DNA from 3 places in the Shewanella sp. MR-4 genome. Region 2 is predicted to be linked to each of the others. Evidence: predicted binding sites of a transcription regulator. Region 2 holds the regulator's gene; each other region holds the start of a gene.
The links. Region 2 encodes LexA, which represses DNA repair genes until DNA is damaged. Its sites were predicted from a motif close to TACTGTATNNNNATACAGTA; they were not measured.

Region 1 (2,276 bases), 1.6 Mb from region 2:
CGAGCACCACTCTTCCCGGCAAGCTTAAGGTTTCTGGCCGAAATTTATTTTCAACCTTCCATTCGAGAAGCGCGCCACCGCGGCCGATACGCAGCGGGATCCGGTGCAGCAACGCACGCCGATATAATAGGGCCAAATCAAAGGTCACCACAGACCAACCAATGATCACATCGGGATCAAACTCAGTAAACCAAGCGATGAGACGATGGATAAGCGCCGCTTCATCGCTCACCCATTCGATGTAGATTGCAGCATCAAGCTGCGGCTCACCCACCATAATGACTTTTTCATAGGGCTGAGATTGCGCATCGCGCCCATAAAGGGCCACGGAATAGAGTAATCCGTCAAAACTGCATTCAAAATCGAGGGAGATTGAACGCAATTTTATTTCTGGCTGCGGCGCAACGGCTTTCGCGCGTACAGCGCTAAAAATGGGCAATTGTTCATCTATGCCAGCGTTGCTGACAAAATGCCCTAAAAATGCCACATCGAGCGCGACAAAACGCTCGATTAAAAAACGCTGCTCGGGACGGATATCCGCCTCAAATAAGGGAATGCCAGCATCCGTCGCTATCCGCTGTAAGTGACGATACACACTGCTCGACTGGGCATAAATCGCCGCCACGGATTGTCTTTTAAAGCTTTTAAGTGCAAGCGGTACAAAGCGCAGTGCCTGCCCCGGCGTTTGTAACTGCAATGCCGACATATCGCTTTGATGACAAAAACAAATGTACTCAGAGCCAGGTAACTCCACCAGCACAGGGCCTGAAACGGTGGCGAGATAATACTGCAGCACAAGCGTTGCACCACGCGTAATAGCATGGCGCGTGAGGACGCGTCCCTGTACACTCACTGGCGCAGCCGTTTCAGGCGTCAGACTCTCGGGGGGATTCAACTGCGGTTTCACTCTAAGGCTCTCGCTGCTTATTGATTCTCGGGACACAGAATAAAATTGCCATAAAATGGCAGAAAAGTTTCTTAGGCTATGCAATCACTGTTATTATGTACAGCATTAATTCGATAAAGTAGTGCCGCATGTTACCTGACAACGTAAAAAACCAGATCCGCGCTATCTATAAAGATATTGCCGCCGCTTTGCCTAATTTTAGGCCACGCCGCGAGCAAAATTTTATGGTGGCAGAAATCTCTAAGACTCTTGCTGGCGACTATGACAAAGATAGACGCATCATAGTGGTCGAAGCGGGTACGGGGATTGGTAAATCATTGTCTTATATTTTAGGCACCATTCCGCTTGCACTTGCGAGTAAGAAAAAGGTCTGTATCGCCACAGCAACCGTGGCGCTGCAGGAGCAGTTACTGCACAAAGACTTACCGTTTTTTCTCGAACAATCAGGGCTAAACTTTCGCTTTGGTCTGGTAAAAGGGCGCCAGCGTTATGTCTGTTTATCCAAACTTGCCATGCTAATCGGCGATGATAACAGTACCCAAATGGCCATGTGGCAAACAAAGCCAGATAACAGCCAAATTGCCATGTTGCAGGAGCTGCTAAGCGACTTTAATGAAGGCCGCTGGAACGGTGAAATCGATACGTTATCGACACCGATACCGGACCATCTCTGGCAACAAATCGCCTGCGATAAACACAGTTGTCATCGGCAACTTGCCAGTCATCGTAATTGCCCGTTTCACAAGGCCCGCGAGGATGTGGACACTTGGGATGTACTGATCGCCAACCACAGTTTGCTGTTTGCCGACTTAGAGCTGGGGGGCGGGGTGATTTTGCCCGATCCCGAAGACGTATTTTATGTCATTGACGAAGCTCACCACTTACCTATCGTCGCCCGGGACTTTTCTAGCGCACAGGCAACGCTTAGAGGCGCCGCCGACTGGCTCGAAAAAGTCGGTAAGACCAGCGCCAAGTTACAAAATCAGATAAAGAGCAACAATATCATTGCCCCAGCGCAGGCGATGCAGGATCATATCGGTGACTTAATCGCTCAGCTCAATCAAGTCGCCCACTTCTGTGATACCCAGACCAAGCAGTTTGCTAATCCTGAGAGCCGCTATCGGTTCGAACACGGCAAATTGCCCGATGCACTGAAAATCCCCGCCGAGAATCTCGCGGCCACCTCCAATCTTGCCCTCAAGCAATTTAACAAGATGCAATTATTGCTGGCTGAGGCGATCAAAGATGGCGACATTCCTAAGCACCAAGCGGAAGCGCTACAGGCCGAAATGGGCTTTATGTTGCAGCGACTCGAAAACCTGCAAAAGCTCTGGAAAATGATGGCAAAGGAAGATTCTACTAAAGGCGC
Region 2 (2,276 bases):
GAGATATTCGATAAATCGTCGATATTTTTTGCCTAAACGGGCGATATATTATGCTCGCCTGAATCAAACATACTTGCTGTTTAAAAATTGATCAAGATCACTTCTTTTTCTAATTGTCTGAAAAATTGCCAAAAAAAAAGCCCCACATTCACAGGTGAGGCGGCTTTCAAGGCTAAATACGCAGTGCAAAAATTTTAATGAACAGAGCTAAAAAAACTACCTTGGGCAAAGTGAGCTGGTTGCTTGAGTGTCGCGTCCGTAGATGAGTGATTTACGACACCTTCGAGCACGATTCCCATGGCGCGGGCGCTCTTGGCCACAATTTGTAAACGACGATTATCGCGGGCATCGAGTGAGTGGATCCAAGTAATTACTGCGCTGGAAGTGCCACTGGTTAAGGCTTTTTCCATGGCCCACAGGGTTTCCACTTCATCTTTCGCATGGACTAAGAGTACACGATCCATACGCACGCCAGCGCTGGCCAGTAACTGTTTGTAGCCAATACTGGGTGGGTTGATGAGCACGACCCAGCGGCCTTGTTGGCTCAGTTGTGCCAATTGTTTGCTAAGTTGCATTAGCTCTTGGCGCCCTTGGCTCTCGGTGGGCATAGTGATGATAGGCGTATGCTGCCAGTCTGTATCGGTTTCGCGTACCGCATCGAGCCATAAACCGGGGTGACGCGGGGCATTACCTAGTAGTTTGTTCATAGCCAATCTCCATTGCGGATCACCCCTACGGCGAGCCCTTCAATTGTTAGACTTTGGAAACTTAAATCGACTTTAATCGGGGAGTAATCTTCATTTTCAGCATGTAGATAAACGAGATTCCCTTTCTTTTCAAAGCGTTTAACTGTTACATCATCGTCAACGCGAGCAACAACTACTTGGCCATTGCGCGCTTGCTGTACTTTATGAACGGCGAGCAGATCCCCTTCGAGGATGCCGATGTTCTTCATACTGTCGCCTCTGACGCGCAGCAAGAAATCGGCGGCTGGGTGGAACATGCTGGGGTCGACTTGGTAATACTGTTCGACATGCTCTTGGGCGAGGATAGGTTCGCCCGCAGCCACTTGGCCAATTAGTGGTAAGCCAGATTCGCTGTTATCTTCTTCCTCAACTGGGAGGCGGATCCCGCGGGAAGTGCCAGGCATGATCTCGATGCAGCCTTTTTTCGCCAATGCCTTAAGGTGTTCCTCGGCGGCATTTGCACTTTTAAAACCCAAACGGGTGGCGATTTCGGCCCGGGTGGGTGGCATGCCAGTCTCGGCAATATTACGTTTAATCAGCTCTAAAATTTCGGCTTGGCGTGGCGTCAACGGTCTCATGTTCTTTCCTGTTTTTCTATACAGTTACTGTTAGTATATACAGTATTATTCGTAGTGCAAGTATTAACCACTTTTTAACGCGATTGGAGAGTATTAGCGAATATTCCCTAGAATCTGGTATTCTATGGGGCTAATGAACGTACTTACATTGCATAAGAATAATGCCTAAACAAGACTCTCTTTGGTTGAAATCATTACGCTGGATTCAAAAACACTTAGTGCACACTATTGTTGTGCCGCAGGATCCCTTTGCCGATCTGAATCTGGACGCGTCCAGACCGCTTGCTTATGTAATGAAAACAGAATCCCTGAGTGATATTGCTGCGTTAAGCGAAATCACCACTAAGCTGGGTTTGCCAAGCCCCTATGAGCCGCTCGTGGTAAATGGCGTTGTCGCGCCCCGCGTCGTTTGCCTCGAAGGCCGTAAGCCTTTGTTTGGCGAGCGTGCCAGTAATGAGCCATTCCTCGAATGTTTTATGCGCCTGTTGGCCGTCCATAAGGAAAAGCCAGAGTTAGATATTCAGCTGGTGCCTGTCAGTCTGTATTGGGGCCGTACTCCGGGTAAAGAAGACGACACCATGAAGGCAGCTGTTCTTGAGCGCGAGAATCCAACTTGGTTACGTAAGTGCTTGATGATCTTATTTTTAGGTCGTCACAACTTTGTGCAGTTTTCTAATGCGGTATCGCTGCGTTACATGGCCGATGAACACGGCACCGATATGGGGATTGCCCATAAACTAGCGCGGGTGGCCAGAGTACATTTCCGCCGCCAACGCAAGGTGATGACAGGGCCTGTGCTGCCGAATCGTCAGGCAATGTTCCACTCCCTGCTGAAATCCGAATCCTTACGCAAGGCGATTCAGGAAGAAGCGGCGAGTAAGAAGATTTCCGAAACCCAAGCCCGTGAAACAGCAATTGAATATCTTGATGAAATTGCAGCGAATTATTCCGA
Region 3 (2,276 bases), 560 kb from region 2:
GCCGTCATGGCTAAGGTGCGTGGGATCGGCGTGGCCGTCATAATTAACTGGTGGGGATGAAAGCCTTGGTTAATGCCTTTTTCCCTGAGTCCCATCCGTTGGTGAACCCCGAACCTGTGCTGCTCATCAATAATGATCAAGGCCAGTTTGTTGAAAGTGACCTGCTGCTGGAAGATAGCATGGGTGCCTATCACCATTTGTGCATCGCCCGATTCAATATCGGCTAAGGATTGCGCCCGCGCCTTGCCTTTAAGTTTGCCCGCCAGCCATCCGACTTTTAATCCCAAGGGTTCAAACCAGGCGGCAAAGTTAGCCGCATGCTGCTCGGCGAGTAATTCGGTAGGCGCCATCATGGCCACTTGGTAACCATTTTCGATGGCTTGCAAGGCGGCGAGGGCGGCGACTAAGGTTTTACCCGAACCCACATCACCTTGGACTAAACGCATCATGGGGTGCGGTTGCTCTAAGTCTTTACCAATCTCGGCGACGACTCTTTGCTGGGCGCCCGTCGGTTTAAAGGGCAATGAGGCGAGAAAGGGATTCAATAGTTGGCCGCTGGCGAGCATGGTCACGGCGGCGTCGAGATTGCTGCGCTGCCTGAGGCGGAGCATGCTGAGGTTATGGGCGAGCAGTTCTTCTTGCACCAGCCGTTGCTGCGCTGGATGCTGGCCGAGCTCTAAGTCAAATTGTGATATTCCAGCGTGGGGGCGATGTAGGGTTTGCAGCGCCTGTTTCAAGCTCATGCTGTTGGGCTGTAAATTGGTGGGTAATAACTCGGTCAAACCGCCGTCTTCTAATAATTCGAGGGCTTGCTCGGTGAGCTTAATCCAACTCGCCTGTTTAAGTCCTTCCGTAGTGGGATAAATCGGCGTGAGGGTATCGCTTAAATGAATGTCTTCACCGGGATACACAATTTTGTACTCGGGATGGACGATTTCAGCCTGATGATTGCCACGGCGAATTTCACCGTAGGCGCGGATCATTAAGCCATTTTGCATCGCATTGCGTTGCGCCATCGAAAAGTTAAAGAAGCGTAGGCTCATGCTGCCAGTATTATCCCGCACATTGCACACCAGCATGCGTTTGCGGCCTTGAATGATTTGTGTCGACTGGATTTCGGCTTCAATGGTGCCGTAATTTCCCGGCATTAAGGCGGCAATAGGATAAATCTGAGTGCGGTCTTCGTAGCGCAGGGGTAAGTGAAACAGCAGATCTTGTACTGTTGTGATGCCGAGCTTTGCGAGTTTTTCCGCCACCCTTTTGGCGACGCCTTTGAGGTCGGTGATCGGAACAAGATCCAATTGCTGCAAGTCGTTAGCGCTCAATCACTGTGAATTTATACATATATTAACAGAGAATAAGCGTAAGGCAATCTTGGACTTAACCATGGTCACAGGCCGAGTGAATAGGGGGCTTGGAAATGTAACATTCACATCAAAGGATGAATTTTATCTAATATAAATTCAATTATTAAAATGAATATTTCATCACTACAGGCCTATACCTTAGATAAAAATAAATATTTTTTGTTATAAAGTTCATTTTTTATTATTTTGTGGTTTAATCGGCTCATTAGTTGTAATTGTGATATTTGGATTGTGGTGCGGTGACAAGGTTGTGAGTCGAAAATAATAAAGTTACCTCCAGTGACGGAACACATTTGGGGAAACACCGTCGAGGAGAACTCGCCTTTGCGTCTATGGTATTTGAGTTGTTTATTTATAGGTTTGCTGTGTTCCACGTCGCCTGCATGGGCCAAATTAGAGGTGGCCTTTTTTAACCCAGGTGCTGCAACGGATAGCTTTTGGGGCGATGTCGATAAATTAATGGAAGTGGCTGCAACTCGGCTCGATATTAATTTGCAAATTATTCATTCTGACCGTAATCATTTTAAAATGATTAGTCAGTTAGATGAATTATTAAAATCTGGTCGTTCGATTCCAACGCATATTGTTTTAGTGAATGAGAAGCAGTCAGCAATAAAAATGTTGCAGATGCTTTATGGCTATCCCATATATGTGCAGTTGATACTGAATGATATTTCACTGGCTGAGCGGGAAACCTTATTAGCGGATCCGCATTGGCAAACCTATTTATTACCCGCCATTATTCCCGATAACTATGCGATTGGTGCTGAGACGGCTAAGACTCTATTAAGTGGTTTACAGGATAAAAAAGCTAAGGTTTTATTAATTTCGGGCGATAAGTCTACGCCCGCCTCTGTGCTACGCACTCAAGGGGCGAACGATTACTTTTTTATGCAACCGAATGTCACT

Region 1: a site for LexA is predicted at 993-1,012, ahead of dinG (ATP-dependent DNA helicase DinG). Genes of this name have one in related genera too.
Region 3: a site for LexA is predicted at 1,327-1,346, ahead of recG (ATP-dependent DNA helicase RecG). Genes of this name have one in related genera too.

The regions. Positions count from the first base shown of each region.
Region 1 is NC_008321.1:2,937,317-2,939,592, forward strand. It holds gene SHEWMR4_RS12980 (DNA polymerase II) at 1-895, opposite strand, end outside; gene dinG (ATP-dependent DNA helicase DinG) at 1,036-2,276, shown strand, end outside.
Region 2 is NC_008321.1:4,526,184-4,528,459, reverse strand. It holds gene SHEWMR4_RS19785 (cell division inhibitor SulA) at 195-707, opposite strand; gene lexA (transcriptional repressor LexA) at 704-1,324, opposite strand; gene plsB (glycerol-3-phosphate 1-O-acyltransferase PlsB) at 1,486-2,276, shown strand, end outside.
Region 3 is NC_008321.1:376,530-378,805, forward strand. It holds gene recG (ATP-dependent DNA helicase RecG) at 1-1,310, opposite strand, end outside; gene SHEWMR4_RS01880 (ABC transporter substrate-binding protein) at 1,692-2,276, shown strand, end outside.